2 regions of the Streptomyces sp. NPDC001339 genome follow, and region 2 is predicted to be linked to the other one. Evidence: riboswitches for the same ligand, from Rfam matches in the RefSeq annotation. Region 2 holds a riboswitch; the other holds the start of a gene.
The links. Region 2 has a riboswitch for glycine ahead of gcvT (glycine cleavage system aminomethyltransferase GcvT). Riboswitches for the same ligand answer to the same signal wherever they lie in the genome.
Positions count from the first base shown of each region.

Region 1: it holds a riboswitch for glycine, as region 2 does, so the genes downstream of both, gcvP (aminomethyl-transferring glycine dehydrogenase) here and gcvT (glycine cleavage system aminomethyltransferase GcvT) in region 2, are expected to answer to the same signal.

Region 1 is NZ_JBIAWT010000019.1:9,530-13,941, forward strand. Features, by position in the region: gene ACFY12_RS33710 (DNA polymerase IV) at 1-949, shown strand, start outside; partial or broken gene ACFY12_RS33715 (PRC-barrel domain-containing protein) at 1,084-1,293, opposite strand; glycine riboswitch at 1,357-1,454, shown strand; gene gcvP (aminomethyl-transferring glycine dehydrogenase) at 1,641-4,412, shown strand, end outside.
Region 2 is NZ_JBIAWT010000001.1:271,836-276,247, forward strand. Features, by position in the region: gene ACFY12_RS01140 (enhanced serine sensitivity protein SseB) at 1-697, opposite strand, end outside; gene ACFY12_RS01145 (AAA family ATPase) at 951-1,682, opposite strand; glycine riboswitch at 2,049-2,144, shown strand; gene gcvT (glycine cleavage system aminomethyltransferase GcvT) at 2,292-3,419, shown strand; gene gcvH (glycine cleavage system protein GcvH) at 3,552-3,929, shown strand; gene glyA (serine hydroxymethyltransferase) at 3,964-4,412, shown strand, end outside.

The DNA of each region.
Region 1 (4,412 bases), on a different contig from region 2:
GGGGCCCGCGACGGCCGAGACGCTGCGCAGGGCGGGGATCCACACCGTGGCGGAGACCGCGGAGGCCGGTGAGGCCGAGCTGGTGCGGCTGCTGGGCAAGGCACACGGCATGGGGATCCACACCATGGCGCTGGGCCAGGACGACCGCCCGGTGGTGGCCGAACGGGACGCGAAGTCCATCTCCGTCGAGGACACCTTCGAGGTCGATCTGACCGACCGGACGCGGGTACGGACCGAGCTGCTGCGGCTGGCCGACCGCTGTGTCCAGCGGCTCCGGGAGTCCGGGCGCTCCGGGCGCACGGTGGTGATCAAGGTCCGTAACTACGACTTCTCGACGCTGACGCGCTCCGAGACGCTCCGCGGGCCCACGGACGACCCCGCCGTCATACGGGAGGCTGCGGTACGGCTGCTGGAGACGGTGGACACCACGGGCGGGGTGCGGCTGCTGGGCGTGGGAGTCAGCGGGCTGGCCGATTTCACCCAGGAGGACCTCTTCGCCCAGCTCGCGACGGAGCGAACGGAGCGCGAGGCCGCGGAGCCGGCCGGGGCGACACCCGAGGCGGCCGGGGACGAGACCGGTGGGGGCCGTTCCGAGGACGAGGTGCCGCGGCGCTGGCTTCCGGGCCTGGATGTGGTGCACGACGAGTTCGGTGCCGGGTGGGTGCAGGGTAGCGGGGTGGGGAGAGTGACCGTCCGCTTCGAGACGCCGTGGTCCGCACCGGGGAGGGTGCGGACCTTCGCCGTCGACGACCCGGCCCTGCGGCCGGGGGAGCCCCTGCCGCTGGTCGGCGGGGGACCGGAAGCCGGTCAGTCCTCCGAGCCGGCGATCTTGCCGAAGTCCTTGTCGCCGGGGCCGGAGCCGGAGCCGGGGCCGGAACCCGGTCCGGAGCCGCCCGCGTCGTCGGAGGGCAGCGATTCCGCATCCGGTGAGGCGATGTCCAGCCGGTAGTGGTGGTAGAGCTGGAGCTCCTGTTCGGGGGAGAGGTGGCGGCCCACGCCGAAGTCCGGGGCGTCTTTGATCAGCTTGCGGTCGTACGGGATGTGCAGGGCATCACCGACCATCTTGCTGGGCTCCAACGGGACGAACGCGTCCCGGCTGAAGAGCCCGGTGCGTACGGCCGCCCACTCCGGCTCCCCCGTGGCGTCGTCCAGGTACACCTCGTCGATCGTGCCTATCTTCGTGCCGTTCCGGTCGAACGCTTTGCGGCCGATCAGGCTCCGGGGATCGATGTCGGTTTGCACGGTCCCTCCAACTGGTCGCAACTGGCCCGTGACACCTACCAAACGGCACATTTCCTGCCCTGGCCACTCGAAGGATCCTTCGAGTGGTGCGCTGGTAGGCTGGCCAGTGGCCGCTGAACCCGTGCGGGAGAGTCCTTTGTCGTTCGCGACCAGGGCGCCGAAGGAGCAAATCCTCCCCGGAATCTCTCAGGCACACGTACCGCACGGACGAGGTCACTCTGGAAAGCAGGGCGGGCCGCGGACAGGCACCACACCGGGACCCCTCCTCACCGACGGTGAAAGCCGGACCGCCCGCGGGCCGGTGAAGCTCTCAGGTTGAGATGACAGAGGGGGAGGCCGTCCGGGCACCCACGCCGTGGTGCCCCTCGCAGGTCGTACTGACCAGGAGGCCCCCGCAGATGACCACCCCTCGCACCTCCCTGACCGAGCTGGAACGCGGTATCCCCTTCGAACAGCGGCACATCGGCCCCGACCGCGAGGCGCAGGCCAAGATGCTCGCGCAGGTCGGCTTCGGTTCGCTGGACGAGCTCACCGCCACCGCGGTCCCCGATGTGATCAAGAGCACGGAGGCGCTCGGCCTCCCCGAGGCCCGTACCGAGGCCGAGGTCCTCCAGGAGCTGCGTGGCCTCGCGGAGCACAACCAGGTGCTCACGTCCATGATCGGCCTGGGCTACTACGGCACGTTCACCCCGCCGGTGATCCTCCGCAACGTCATGGAGAACCCCGCCTGGTACACCGCGTACACGCCCTACCAGCCGGAGATATCGCAGGGGCGTCTGGAGGCGCTGCTGAACTTCCAGACCATGGTCGCCGACCTGACCGGACTGCGCACCTCCGGTGCCTCGCTGCTGGACGAGGGCACCGCCGCCGCCGAGGCGATGGCCCTCTCCCGCCGGATCGGCAAGGTCAAGCAGGGCGTCTTCCTGGTGGACGCCGACTGTCTGCCGCAGACCATCGCCGTGATCCGGACCCGTGCCGAGCCGACCGGCGTCGAGGTCGTCGTCGCGGACCTGAGCGAGGGAATCCCCGCCGAGATCGCCGAGCGCGGTGTCTTCGGCGTGCTGCTCCAGTACCCGGGCGCCTCCGGGGCGGTCCGTGACCCCCGGGCGCTCATCGAGCAGGCTCATGAGCTGGGCGCCGTCGTCACCGTCGCCGCCGACCTGCTCGCCCTCACGCTGCTCACCTCGCCCGGTGAACTCGGCGCGGACATCGCCGTCGGCACCAGCCAGCGCTTCGGCGTCCCGATGGGCTTCGGCGGGCCGCACGCCGGCTTCATGGCCGTCCGTGAACAGTTCGCCCGCAGCCTGCCCGGCCGCCTGGTGGGAGTCTCCGTCGACGCCGACGGCACCAAGGCCTACCGCCTCGCGCTGCAGACCCGCGAACAGCACATCCGCCGCGAGAAGGCCACCAGCAACATCTGCACGGCGCAGGTGCTGCTCGCCGTCATGGCCGGGATGTACGCCGTCCACCACGGCCCCGACGGCCTGCGGACCATCGCCCGCCGTACCCACCGCTACGCCACCGTCCTCGCCGAGGGCCTGCGGGCCGGCGGCGTGGAGATTGTCCATGGCGCGTACTTCGACACGCTGACCGCCCGGGTTCCCGGCCGGTCCGCCGAGGTCGTTGCCGCCGCCCGCGAGGCCGGGATCAACCTGTGGCAGATCGACGCCGACCTGGTCGGTATCGCCTGCGACGAGACCACCGGACGCGCGCAGCTGACCGGCGTCTGGGGCGCCTTCGGCGTGACGGGCGACATCGAGCGGCTGGACGCCACCGCCGCCGACACGCTGCCGGAAACGCTGCTGCGCACCGACGAGTACCTCACCCACCCGGTCTTCCACCGGCACCGCTCCGAGACCGCGATGCTCCGCTACCTGCGCTCCCTCGCGGACAAGGACTACGCGCTGGACCGCGGCATGATCCCGCTCGGCTCCTGCACGATGAAGCTCAACGCCACCACCGAGATGGAGCCGGTCACCTGGCCCGCCTTCGGCCAGCTGCACCCCTTCGCGCCGGCCGAGCAGGCGGAGGGCTACCTCACGCTGATCCGGGAGCTGGAGGAGCGGCTGGCTGTCATCACCGGTTACGACAAGGTCTCCCTCCAGCCGAACGCCGGATCGCAGGGCGAGCTGGCCGGCCTGCTGGCCGTACGCGCCTACCACCGCGCCAACGGCGACGAGCAGCGCACGGTCTGCCTGATCCCGTCCTCGGCGCACGGCACCAACGCCGCCAGCGCCGTCATGGCCGGGATGAAGGTCGTCGTCGTCAAGACCGGCGAGGACGGGGAGGTCGACGCCGACGACCTGCACGCCAAGATCGAAAAGCACCGTGACGAACTCGCGGTCCTCATGGTCACCTACCCGTCCACGCACGGTGTGTTCGAGGAGCACATCACCCAGATCTGCGCGGCGGTGCACGAAGCCGGCGGCCAGGTCTACGTGGACGGCGCCAACCTCAACGCACTGGTCGGCCTCGCCGAACCCGGCGTGTTCGGCGGCGATGTCTCGCACCTCAACCTGCACAAGACCTTCTGCATCCCGCACGGTGGCGGCGGCCCCGGCGTCGGCCCGGTCGCCGTACGCGCCCACCTGGCGCCGTACCTGCCCAACCACCCGCTGCAGCCCACCGCCGGCCCGGAGACGGGCGTCGGGCCCATCTCCGCGGCCCCCTGGGGCTCGGCCGGCATCCTGCCGATCTCCTGGGCGTATCTCCGCCTGATGGGCGGCGAGGGCCTCAAGCGCGCCACCCAGGTCGCGGTCCTCAGCGCCAACTACATCGCCAAGCGCCTGGAGCCGCACTACCCGGTGCTCTACACCGGTCCCGGCGGCCTGGTCGCGCACGAGTGCATCATCGACGTCCGGCCGCTCACCAAGGCGACCGGTGTGAGCATCGACGACGTCGCCAAGCGGCTCATCGACTACGGCTTCCACGCGCCGACGATGTCCTTCCCCGTGGCCGGCACGCTGATGATCGAGCCGACCGAGAGCGAGGACCTCGGCGAGCTGGACCGGTTCTGCGACGCGATGATCGCCATCCGCGCGGAGATCGAGAAGGTCGGCTCGGGGGAGTGGGACAAGGACGACAATCCGCTGCGCAACGCCCCGCACACCGCGGGTGCGCTCGGCGGCGAGTGGACCCACCCGTACAGCCGCGAGGAGGCGGTCTTCCCG
Region 2 (4,412 bases):
AGGGCACCGGTACCGCGCCGAGTGCACGTCCGAGGGCTGTCAGGACCGTCTCGCGGGCGGTGCCGTCCTGCAGCGCGGCGGGGCTCGCGGCCAGCTGCACACCGACGAACAGCGCGGGCGTGTCGCCCTCGACGCTGGCCAGGGCACGCCGGGCACTCAGGACAATTCCGACACTGGAGAACTCCAGCCCGGCGGCGGCCAGAAAGTCCACCGGCTCGTCCTGCCAGTCCGGCTCGAAGAGCCGCACCCGGCCACCGCTCGGCAGGTTCTCCGCCTCCTGGCGCCCGGCCCGGCACAGTTCGGCCACCGCGGGTGGCGGCAGCGGGACGCCGACCGTACCGTCCGGGTTGACCGCGATGCCCATCTTCGGCGGCAGGCCGCGGGCGAACTCCTGGGCGGGCGCGACGGTGAAGGACATATGCGCGCCGACGACCCTCAGGAACTCCTGCTCGGAGCTGTAGACGGGGACGTAGGCCGCGCCGCCGATGTCGACGGTGGGCAGGTCCAGGCCACGGGCGCCGAAGCCCGCGCTGTCCGGGCCGCCACCGTTGGGCAGCGGCACCCACAGCCGGCTGCGCCCCAGCACCTCGACGATCCGGCCGCCGGCGCCCGGCTGCCCGACCGACGCGGCCAGCACCTCTTCCAGCTCGTTCGCCGGCCACGCCAGTTGCGGTATCCCCTGCTCCGGAAAGTTCATCTGTACCCACCCGTTCCCAACCGCGCTCTTCGGCCCACGACCCTAGACGAGAGACACGACACCGCGGAGGCCGGGCGCAGGGGAACGGTCAGTGGACGACGTTCAGCGGACGACCCTCACACGGGAACGCTCCATGGACGACGCCCAGTGGACGACACCCGCACGGCAACGCTCAGTGGTCGACACCCGCACGGGAACGCTCCATGGACGGCACTCAGCGGAATGCGCTCAGTGGACGCTGACCGCGATCCGCTCAGTGGAAGCTGACCGCGCGCAGCGCGCTCGCCGCCCGCCGGTCCAGCAGCACCGCCGAACCGAACCCCTTCGGCAGTCCGGCCGACTCCGCCGCGCCGACCAGCCGGCCCACCGCCCCGCGGTGCCGCGCGAAGGCGTACGCCGACACCCCGCGCCCGCGCGCCTCCTGGCCCGAGCGCGCCGTCTCCGGCGGCACGTCGAGCAGCACCAGATGCAGCCCGCGGCCGCCGTGCCGGGCCGACCGGGCGAGCCAGCGGCGGACCCACGTCTGCGTCCCGCAGTCGTGCACCACCAGACTGTCGCCGGAGCGCAATGCACGGCCCAGCGCCAGGTAGTGGGCCGTCCGTACCAGCGGCCGGTACAGGACGTACGGCAGCCGGCGCAGTCTGCCGCGTTCCCAGCGCTCGCGTACGTCCTGCGAGTCGATGCGCCGCACCACGCCGCCGCGCCCGTCCAGCGGCGGCACCACACGGCGCATCAGGGTGCTCTTGCCGCTGCCCGGCAGGCCGGAGACCACGACCAGGTCGCCCGCCGGGAACCGCAGCTCGCCGGTGCCGGCCTCGGACCGCCCACCGCGCAGGTCCACGACCCGTGCGCGGCGACCCGGCCGGACGACGGACCGCGCCGGGCGGCGGGGCCGGGGCCGGGGCCGGGCGACGACGGGGACCACCGCCGCGGCGTCCGGAGGCACGACCCCTGAAGTGGCCGCGAAGGCCGCGTCCCTGCGCATCGTGATCGCCTCACCCCTCCGGTTCCGGTCCGGCCCGAGTCCGTCCCCTACCCGCACAGTGTCAAGAAAAGGTAATGGCCTTCAAGAGGACCGTCCTGATCCCCGGGATTGCCCTGATCTTGGAGACGATCCTTGTCTCCGGGATTGCCCTGATACCGGAGAAGGCCCTCGCCTCCGTGATTGTCCTGATACCGGAGCAGGCCCTCGCCTCCGTGATTGTCCTGGTCCCCGGAACAGTCCGGTTCCGCCCACGTCGGGAACGGACCCTCGGCCAGGGCTCCTCGAACGGGCGATCCCGTGCAATGATGTGCCCGCCACGTGCGGCGCGCAGTTCACGTGTGCGCCGCCAACTGCATACCGGCCGCTTGAATCCGCGCGGGAGAGTCCCCGTCCGCCACGGCGGGGCGCCGAAGGAGCAAGTTCTCCCTTGAATCTCTCAGGCCCCGATACCGCGCGGGCGAGGCAGATCTGAAAAGCGAGCCACTGCCTGGCTGGGGCGGCTCCACCGAAGGTGCAAACCGGGTCCGTTCGCGGGATCCCGGTGAACCTCTCAGGTTCCGATGACAGATGGGGAGAACGTCTTGTCACCCATGCCTGGGAGCCAGAACCATGACCGATGCCCCCCGCCGGACGGCGCTGGACGCCACTCATCGCGCGCTCGGCGCGACCATGACCGACTTCGCCGGCTGGGACATGCCGCTGCGGTACAGCAGTGAACGCGAGGAGCATCTCGCCGTCCGCACCCGCGCCGGCCTCTTCGACCTCTCCCACATGGGTGAGATCACCGTCACCGGACCGCAGGCCGCCGACCTCCTCGACTACGCGCTGGTCGGCAACATCGGCGGGGTCGCTACCGGCCGGGCCCGCTACACGATGATCTGCGACGCCGAGGGCGGCATCCTCGACGACCTGATCGTCTACCGCCTGGCGGACCAGGAGTACATGGTCGTCGCCAACGCCTCCAACGCCCAGGTGGTGCTGGACGCGCTGACCGCCCGGGCCGGCGGCTTCGACGCCGCGATCCGCGACGACCGGGACGCCTACGCGCTGATCGCGGTGCAGGGACCGGAGTCGCCCGGCATCCTCGCCAAGCTCACGGACGCCGATCTGGACGGGCTGAAGTACTACGCGGGCCTGCCCGGCACGGTCGCCGGCGCCGAGGCGCTGATCGCCCGTACGGGATACACCGGTGAGGACGGTTTCGAGCTGTTCGTCCGGCCGGCGGACGCGGTCGCCCTCTGGGAGGCGCTCACCGCGGCCGGCCAGGACGCCGGCCTGGTCCCCTGCGGCCTGTCCTGCCGCGACACGCTGCGTCTGGAAGCGGGTATGCCGCTGTACGGGCATGAGCTGACCACCGCGACCACGCCGTTCGACGCGGGCCTGGGCCGGGTCGTGAAGTTCGAGAAGACCAGCAACGACGGCGACTTCGTGGGCCGGGCCGCGCTGGCGGCGGCCGCCGAGCGGGCGGCGGCGAACCCGCCGCGCAAGCTGGTCGGCCTGATCGCCGAGGGCCGCCGGGTGCCGCGGGCCGGGTACCAGGTCACCACCGCCGACGGCACGGTCATCGGCGAGGTCACCTCCGGAGCGCCCTCCCCCACCCTCGGCAAGCCGATCGCCATCGCGTACGTCGACGCGGCCTACGCCACACCGGGCACCGAGGGTGTCCGCGTGGACATCCGTGGAACCCATGAGCCGTACGAGGTCGTCGCACTGCCCTTCTACAAGCGGCAGAAGTAACGATTCATCGGCGGCAGCCCCGGCAGTTCACCGACGGCGGATCCGGCAGTGGCGCGGAGCGACGGGCCCCGCGCGTCTCACTGTGCAAGACCCTTTTCACGACCACACCCTCGCGTACAGGAGAATCGAGCCATGAACAACCCCCAGCAGCTGCGCTACAGCAAGGAGCACGAGTGGCTGTCGGCCGCCGAGGCCGGCGTCTCGACGGTCGGTATCACGGAGCACGCGGCCAACGCCCTCGGCGACGTCGTCTTCGTGCAGCTCCCTGAGGTCGGCGCCACGATCACGGCGGGCGAGTCCTGCGGTGAACTGGAGTCGACCAAGTCGGTCAGCGACCTCTACTCACCGGTCAGTGGCGAGGTCACCGCGGTCAATGAGGACGTCGTCAACGACCCCTCGCTGGTGAACACCGCCCCGTTCGAGGGCGGTTGGCTGTTCAAGGTGAAGGTGAGCGGCGAGCCGGACGACCTGCTGTCGGCCGACGAGTACACCGCCTTCTCCGCCGGCTGAGCCCGGGCCAGAACCCCCTCCTCCAGGAAGACTCATGTCGATTCTCAACAGCTCCCTGCACGAGCTCGACCCCGATGTCGCCGCCGCCGTCGACGCCGAGCTGCACCGCCAGCAGTCCACCCTCGAAATGATCGCGTCGGAGAACTTCGCACCCGTCGCCGTCATGGAGGCCCAGGGCTCCGTCCTGACCAACAAGTACGCCGAGGGCTACCCCGGCCGCCGCTACTACGGCGGCTGCGAGCACGTCGATGTCGTCGAGCAGATCGCCATCGACCGCATCAAGGCGCTCTTCGGCGCCGAGGCCGCCAACGTCCAGCCGCACTCCGGCGCCCAGGCCAACGCCGCCGCCATGTTCGCGCTGCTCAAGCCGGGCGACACGATCATGGGTCTGAACCTGGCCCACGGCGGTCACCTGACCCACGGCATGAAGATCAACTTCAGCGGCAAGCTCTACAACGTGGTGCCCTACCACGTCGGCGAGGA